2 regions of the Provencibacterium massiliense genome follow, and region 1 is predicted to be linked to the other one. Evidence: a T-box and tRNA genes for the amino acid it is inferred to sense, from the RefSeq annotation. Region 1 holds a T-box; the other holds one or more tRNA genes.

Region 1 (3,408 bases):
GGGAGGCGTCGGCGACCGGCACCTTCACCACCGCGCCCACCTGCGGCTGCCCCGCCGGGACGGCGGGGGCCTACTATGCGGGGAACGGTGCGTCATACCCCTATCTGATCCAAAACCAGGCCCAGCTCGCCCATATGCAAAATCACCTTGGTTCCAGCCTGCGGCTGGAAAACGATTTGACCCTGAGCGGCAGCTGGACCTCGCCCGGGGCCTTCACCGGCGTTTTCGACGGGGGCGGACATACGATCAGCGGGCTGGGTTCCACCACCGGCGGATTGTTCAGTGTTGTCAGCGGGTCGGACGCACGGGTGAAAAATGTTACCATAAACCAGCCAGTGATCAGCGCCTCCTACTATATGCAGGCGCCGAACAAAACGCACAACTATGCTGCGGGAGGCATTGTCAACCGGCTTTCGTCCGGCGCGCAGCTTCTGGACTGCACCGTGAGCGGGGCCGACATCATCGTCGACGGGGCAAACAGTTCCTATGGCGAGACCTTCAGCACCGTCGGCGCGGTTGCCGGTTGGGCGGAATACTCCAGCCTCCTGCGCTGCAAGGCGGTGGGCGGGACGGTTGCGGGCACATCGAAGAGCCAGACCTATCTGGGCGGAATTGTGGGACTGAGCTATGATTGCACTTTTGCCGAATGCCTCTCCTCGGCGGGTTTTGGTGCCAGTACGGGTCCGAACGGGATTGCCACAGGTGGTATTGTCGGCGCTGAATATTATGCCTCCACCCTCAATATCTTTCAAAACTGTCACTGGACCAACCCGGCCGGGGCGATCGGCTGGGGCTTAGGGGGCAGTGTGAACGTCGTCCCCAATACCGGTGAGAGCTTCGGCAATTCCCAGGTTGCCTCGATCGGGTGATCAGGCTCCCTCAACCGGGGAAACCATGCTTGACAAATCGAAACGGGTGGGGTATACTGGCTCTCGTAAATGTTCATACCAAAAGGCTGAGAAGAAAAGAAGTAGTCCCCAGTGCCGAATTTTCAGAGAGTGCGCGGCCGGTGCAAGCGCATAAAGGAGGCGGGGATGAATACATTTCGGAGCCGCCGTCTGAAAAAGAGTAGGACCGTGCCGGGTGCGCCCGTTAAAGCGCGGGGGTATGTCAGTACCCATGAGGTTCTTACCGCCTGCTGAAACCACTGGGGGCGGGGAACAAATAGAGGTGGTACCGCGAGTTTATTCGCCCTCTGCTCGAACGAAAGTCCGGGCAGGGGGCTTTTCCGTTTTGATGCGATAAAGCGTCCGGCTCCGGGAAAACCAGAAACAGGAAAGGAACAAGAGCATGAAGATTTTTGAAGAACTGGAGCGGCGCGGCCTGATCGCGCAGATGACCCATCCCGAACTGATCCAGCAGCGGCTGGACAACGAACAGGTGACCTTCTACGTCGGCTATGACGCCACCGCCGACAGCCTGCATGTCGGACACTTTTTGCAGCTGATCACCATGGCGCGCCTCCAAAGGGCGGGCCACACCCCCATCGTGCTGCTGGGTACCGGCACCACCATGGTGGGCGACCCCACCGGAAAGACCGACATGCGCAAGATGTTAACGGTCGAGCAGATCGACCACAACGCCATGTGCTTCCAGCGCCAGATGTCCAAATTCCTCGACTTCGGCGAGCCGGGTGAGCCGGGCAAGGCGTTCATCGCCCGCAACGGGGACTGGCTCAAGAAGCTCAACTACATCGAGTTTCTGCGGGACGTGGGGGTGCATTTCTCGGTCAACAAAATGCTCACCGCCGAGTGCTTCCGCTCGCGCATGGAGAAGGGCCTTTCTTTCCTCGAATTCAACTACATGCTCATGCAGAGCTACGACTTCCTGCACCTCTACCGCACCTATAACTGCAAGATGGAGCTGGGCGGGGACGACCAGTGGTCGAACATCATCGGCGGCGTGGAGCTGGTGCGCCGGGCCGAGGGGCAGGAGGTCAGCGGCATGACCTTCACCCTGCTGACCACCAAGGAAGGCAAGAAGATGGGCAAGACCGAAAACGGCGCGGTCTGGCTCGATCCCGAAAAGACCAGTCCTTACGAGTTCTTCCAGTACTGGCGCAACATCGACGATGCGGACGTTGTCAAGTGCCTCAAGCTCCTGACCTTCCTGCCCATCGAGGAGATCGAGGCGATGGAGAGCTGGGAGGGCGCGCAGCTGAATAAGGCCAAGGAAATCCTCGCCCACGAGGTGACCGCCATGGTGCACTCCAAGGAAGAGGCGGATAAGGCGCTCGAAGCGTCCAAGGCGCTCTTTTCTCAGGGGACCGACAGCGCGCACATGCCCACCACCGAGATTGAAGCCAGCAGCTTCCAGGACGGCAAGCTGCCGGTGCTTGATTTGCTGCTGGCCTGCGGGCTGGTCCCCTCCAAGGGGGAGGGCCGCAGGCTCATCCAGCAGGGGGGCTGCACCATCGCCGAGCAGAAGGTCACCGATGCGAACGCCATGGTCAGCGAAGAGGACTTTGCCGGCGGCGCCCTGATCATCAAAAAGGGCAAGAAGGTCTTCCACAAGGCTGTGCTGAAAAAATAAAAGAGATAAAAAGTGCCCGGGCCGCAAGGCCCGGGCACTTTTTGAGAGTACAAAAGACCGTTAGTATAGGTTACTAACGGTCGTCTTTTTGCTGTTTTTTAAAAGGAGCGGCAGGTTTTTAACCCACCCCTTCCGAATTTATCCTAATTATATCCTGTTTTGGAACGGATTTCAAGTCAAAACGGCTTTTTTCGCCGAATCCCTCACAATGGAAGACCGAAAGCAACCTATGCTACAGGTCTTTTTTGAGGAGGACGAAAGCATGAAAAGAAAGCTGTTGGCCATCATCCTGGCCGCGTTGGCACTCTGTATGCTGGGCGGCTTTACGCTAGGGGGAAGGGGGGCGCGCAGCATTCCTGCGGGAATGCAGCTATCGGCTGACGCCGATGGCGCGTCTCACGGGGGGAATCATCCCCCCGTGGGCCCCCTAACTCTCCGAGGGGGACAGGAGGAGCTGGAAGTTTTTGAACAAAATATTTCCGCATTCATTACCGCCGGGGACCGCGAGGCCCTGAAAGAAATCTACACCGCGATGTATGAGGCCGGGGAGCTGACGGCCGGGGAATATGCCCTCGCGAAGCGGTGGGACTGGATCATCCCAGAGAGCGAGCGGATACCGCTCGACGACTTCGAGATCGATGTTGCGGGCATTCGCACCGGGACGGGCTGGGAGAGCGGATACAGCGGGGGCGGAGTGCGATGAACCGCCGCCTTTGCATCCTCGCGCTCGCGCTGTCGCTGACGGCGGGGCTCTGCCTGCCCGCCGGGGCGACGCTCGGCGAGAGCGGGGGCTTCGATTACGGGCCCGCCCCGGTCCCCGAGGGGAGAACGGCCCGGGCGGCGCTGTTCTCCGCCGGGGCGGAGACGGAAGCGATC
Region 2 (3,408 bases), 1.8 Mb from region 1:
TCGAAGGACGGATTCTCGGTGGTGGCGCCGATCAGGACGATCGATCCCTTTTCCACGAAGGGCAGGAAGGCGTCCTGCTGGGCCTTGTTGAAGCGGTGGATCTCGTCCACGAAGAGAATCGTCTTCTCCCCCAGCATCCGGCTCTTCTCCGCTTGGTTCATCACCTCCCGGATCTCCTTGATCCCGCTGGTGACCGCGCTGAAGTCGATGAACTGCGCCTTGGTTTTGTTGGCGATGATCCGCGCAAGGGTGGTCTTTCCCACCCCGGGCGGCCCCCAGAAGATCATTGAAGAGACCATGTCCCCCTCGATCAGCTGGCGCAGCACCTTTCCTTCCCCAAGCAGGTGCCGCTGCCCGACGAACTCCTCGAGATTGCGCGGACGCAGCCGGCTGGCCAGGGGGCTCGCCGCCGGGGATTCAAATAAGGATTGCTGTTTCATCGCTTCACCGCCTTTTTAATCTGCATTCTTTTATACCATTATAGCACAACCGGACGCCGTCCATAACAGTGATCACAGCGCTGTCACGATATTATTCGCATGCCGTCAACATTTTACTGTACCACTTCCGGAAAGTCGAATACCAGTGGAAAAGCAGACAATCATTTATATGTAATTTTATACAAATTACTAATTGATTTTATACAATTTTTTGTCTATTCTTAAGCTAATAACTGAAAGGGATGTGTTGCACATGCAGGATATTAAGCTTAATTTGGAGGAATTCGAGGAGCTCGTCCAGCCCCAACCTCCTGGAACCGGACCTTGTATTAATATTCACTCAAGCGGAAACATCTCTCTAAATGCAAAACTTTTGGAGAAACTACATACCCGGGAACTGCGCGTTCTCGTCAGTCATGATAGGGAAATGATCCTCTTGGATGAAAAGGGGGAGTCAACTTTCCGATTTCCCAAAGGAGGCTCGGTGAAGGCGGTCGATTTTACTCGTAGCCTTGTCGAACAGGGTATTTCCTTACCTGCACGCTACGAGGTGATATGGAGCGAAAAGAACCAACTCTGGATGGGCACTTGGCAACGCCCTCTCAAAGCTCCGGATCCAGCTAAGCTAGCTCAAAAGCTTGGTGGCAGGACCCGCAGAAAGGCAGCCAAATGAAACAGAGAAAGCACATACCGTCCGGCCTCGTACAGGAGGGAATGCATTTTGTCGAAGGGGTCTGCCGGCTCTACGACGGCTGCCTGGAATGGGAGGACTGTCTGATGGAGGGCTGGAAAGGCTTTGTCTTTGCTTTCCACTCCTACCCCGCCCATGAGGGGAGCTACGAATTCTGGGAATACGCCTTCTTCTGTGTGCGCGACCACGTTCTGTTGGCCAAACGGGAATACAACCGCTGCAAGCGCCCTGAAAGCGGTTTTTCTTTGGATTATATTCCGCCGGACCGGGATGAGCCGGTCATCGGGCGGCTGGCCGCCGTACAGGGGGACTTTGTAAATTCCGTCATGCTGCGCGACTATCTCTCCCATCTGGGTTTCCGGGAAAAGCGGGTCGCCTGGGCCTATATTAACCGGTACACCGATGCGGAGATCATGGACTATTATCAACTCGACCGCCAGAGCCTGACTGACATCCGCCGCTGCCTTCGTGTGAAAATGGAGCAGTATCAGGCGAGCTGAAATTTTTTGAGAGCGCGAAAAAGCACCGTCGTTCGAGGAGTACATAAAAAAGTTTACAGGCAGCAGATAGAATCTGCTGCCTGTAAACGATAAAGGGCACGGAACAGTTTCTGGCCGCCCTTCCACGGGTGTTTTTTCTATTGCCGTCTGCCAGACGCGTGGCACAAGGGAGGATAATTAGCGCATTGTTCGACTCTAGCCATTCAAGCCGATGAATCAATTTTCGCTAGAAGAAATTCGTCGTCTGGACAACACCTGCTAATATTATAGCCAGAGAGTATTTTTGTCAATCGTCCATGTCGAAATACCCGTAAACTTTCGCGTGTAAACGGGGGAAAGAAAAAATCCTCATCCACCCCACAAAGGGACAAATGAAGATTTTGTTGGTGGGAGAGGATGGATTCGAACCATCGAAGTCGATGACAACAGATTTACAGTCTGCCCCCTTTGGCCACTCGGGAACTCTCCCATATTCAATTGGACGGCCTGTCCAGCCAGAAAGTGGAGCTGGTGGACGGACTTGAACCCCCGACCTGCTGATTACAAATCAGCTGCTCTACCAACTGAGCTACACCAGCATATCATGGTTTCATCGCCGCAGAAGGTCGATCTCCGTCCAGCGACGTATAATATGATAGCATACACAAAAAAATAAGTCAATACAAATTCTTCTATTTTCTTCCCTGTTTTTCTCGGTATGGCAGGTCCTCTCCCGGCCCGCCGGCCGGCGGGCCGGGAGGCGGCCATCAATAATAGAAGCGGACAAATTTGATGTTGTAGAAATCGCACGCGAGGATGTCGTCGGTTTCGGTTTCATTGATCAGGATATAGTTTGCCCCGACCTCGAGCAAGATACCCGTGCGATCCACAATGGTACTGGTTCCCACTAAAAATTCCACCGTCACCTTGCGCCCGATCTGGGTGCGCAGATAGCCGTTGAGATACATCAGGTTCTCCACCGTCAGCGGCATGGGCTGGTTCATCGGGGTAATGGGCGTGCTGCTCTGCAGCATGGCGGTGGACTGGGGAACCATCCCGCCCTGCGCCAGGGTTTGCCCGCCCGCCATTCCCTGGAAGGCGCCGATGTTCGAGGTCGAGGGTACCGGCGCCGCGCCGGCATAGGTATCGCCCGCCAGCGGCGGGAGGTTCAGCGCGCGCACACACTCGGGCGTGACGCAGGGCGTAATGGGGTATCCGGTAAAGGTTTGCTGTGGCATAGAGGTAGTTTGGTCCATCTTATTCTCCATCGGCCGCGGCCTTATGTAACGCATGCCGCCGCGGCCGCCGCCTCTTGACGGCGGGCGGCCCGCCGAAATAGGCACCGTCAGGTGCTGGCATATTTTTCTGTTGGAACGTAAAAACAGTGCTGGTTGATCCGGTTGTGGATCACCCCGGCCCCGCCGGGCGGGAAATAGTTTGCGCACCGGGGGCTGTAGGGGTTATAAAAGAAGAGGGAATTGTCGACCCCCTGCATGGTGTTGCCGCCCAGCGCCCAGTCGGCGATCGCGTAATGGATTTCCTGCGGGTCCATGTTCCAGACGTTCTGCGAATTGTAACGCCCCGCGAGCACATCCTTCATACAATTGAACTGTCCCTGCTGTTCGATAATATTGCGGACGTTTCCGCCCTGGCTGATCCTGAAAAATTCTCCGTACGGCACGGTGGCGCGGTTCATTACCACCGCCGCCACCGCCGCCATACCGTTATCCCCTTCGCCGCCCGCCTCGCACTGCAGCAGCCGGGCAAACAGCTCCCGGGTATCGTATGGCATGTTTCC

Evidence for each region. The T-box of region 1 lies ahead of tyrS (tyrosine--tRNA ligase). A T-box ahead of a tRNA ligase gene usually reads a tRNA of that ligase, here a tRNA-Tyr.
Region 2: it has a tRNA-Tyr gene. The T-box ahead of tyrS (tyrosine--tRNA ligase) is inferred to sense a tRNA for this amino acid. The anticodon was not compared.

Annotation. Positions count from the first base shown of each region.
Region 1 is NZ_FWCH01000012.1:39,738-43,145, forward strand. It holds gene B5477_RS05265 (hypothetical protein) at 1-869, shown strand, start outside; T-box leader at 949-1,199, shown strand; gene tyrS (tyrosine--tRNA ligase) at 1,291-2,532, shown strand; gene B5477_RS05275 (hypothetical protein) at 2,795-3,235, shown strand; gene B5477_RS05280 (Ig-like domain-containing protein) at 3,232-3,408, shown strand, end outside.
Region 2 is NZ_FWCH01000012.1:1,846,891-1,850,298, forward strand. It holds gene B5477_RS13940 (replication-associated recombination protein A) at 1-440, opposite strand, end outside; gene B5477_RS13945 (hypothetical protein) at 694-1,113, shown strand; gene B5477_RS13950 (hypothetical protein) at 1,110-1,631, shown strand; tRNA gene B5477_RS13955 (tRNA-Tyr) at 2,016-2,100, opposite strand; tRNA gene B5477_RS13960 (tRNA-Thr) at 2,134-2,209, opposite strand; gene B5477_RS15240 (hypothetical protein) at 2,378-2,848, opposite strand; gene B5477_RS13970 (cell wall hydrolase) at 2,956-3,402, opposite strand.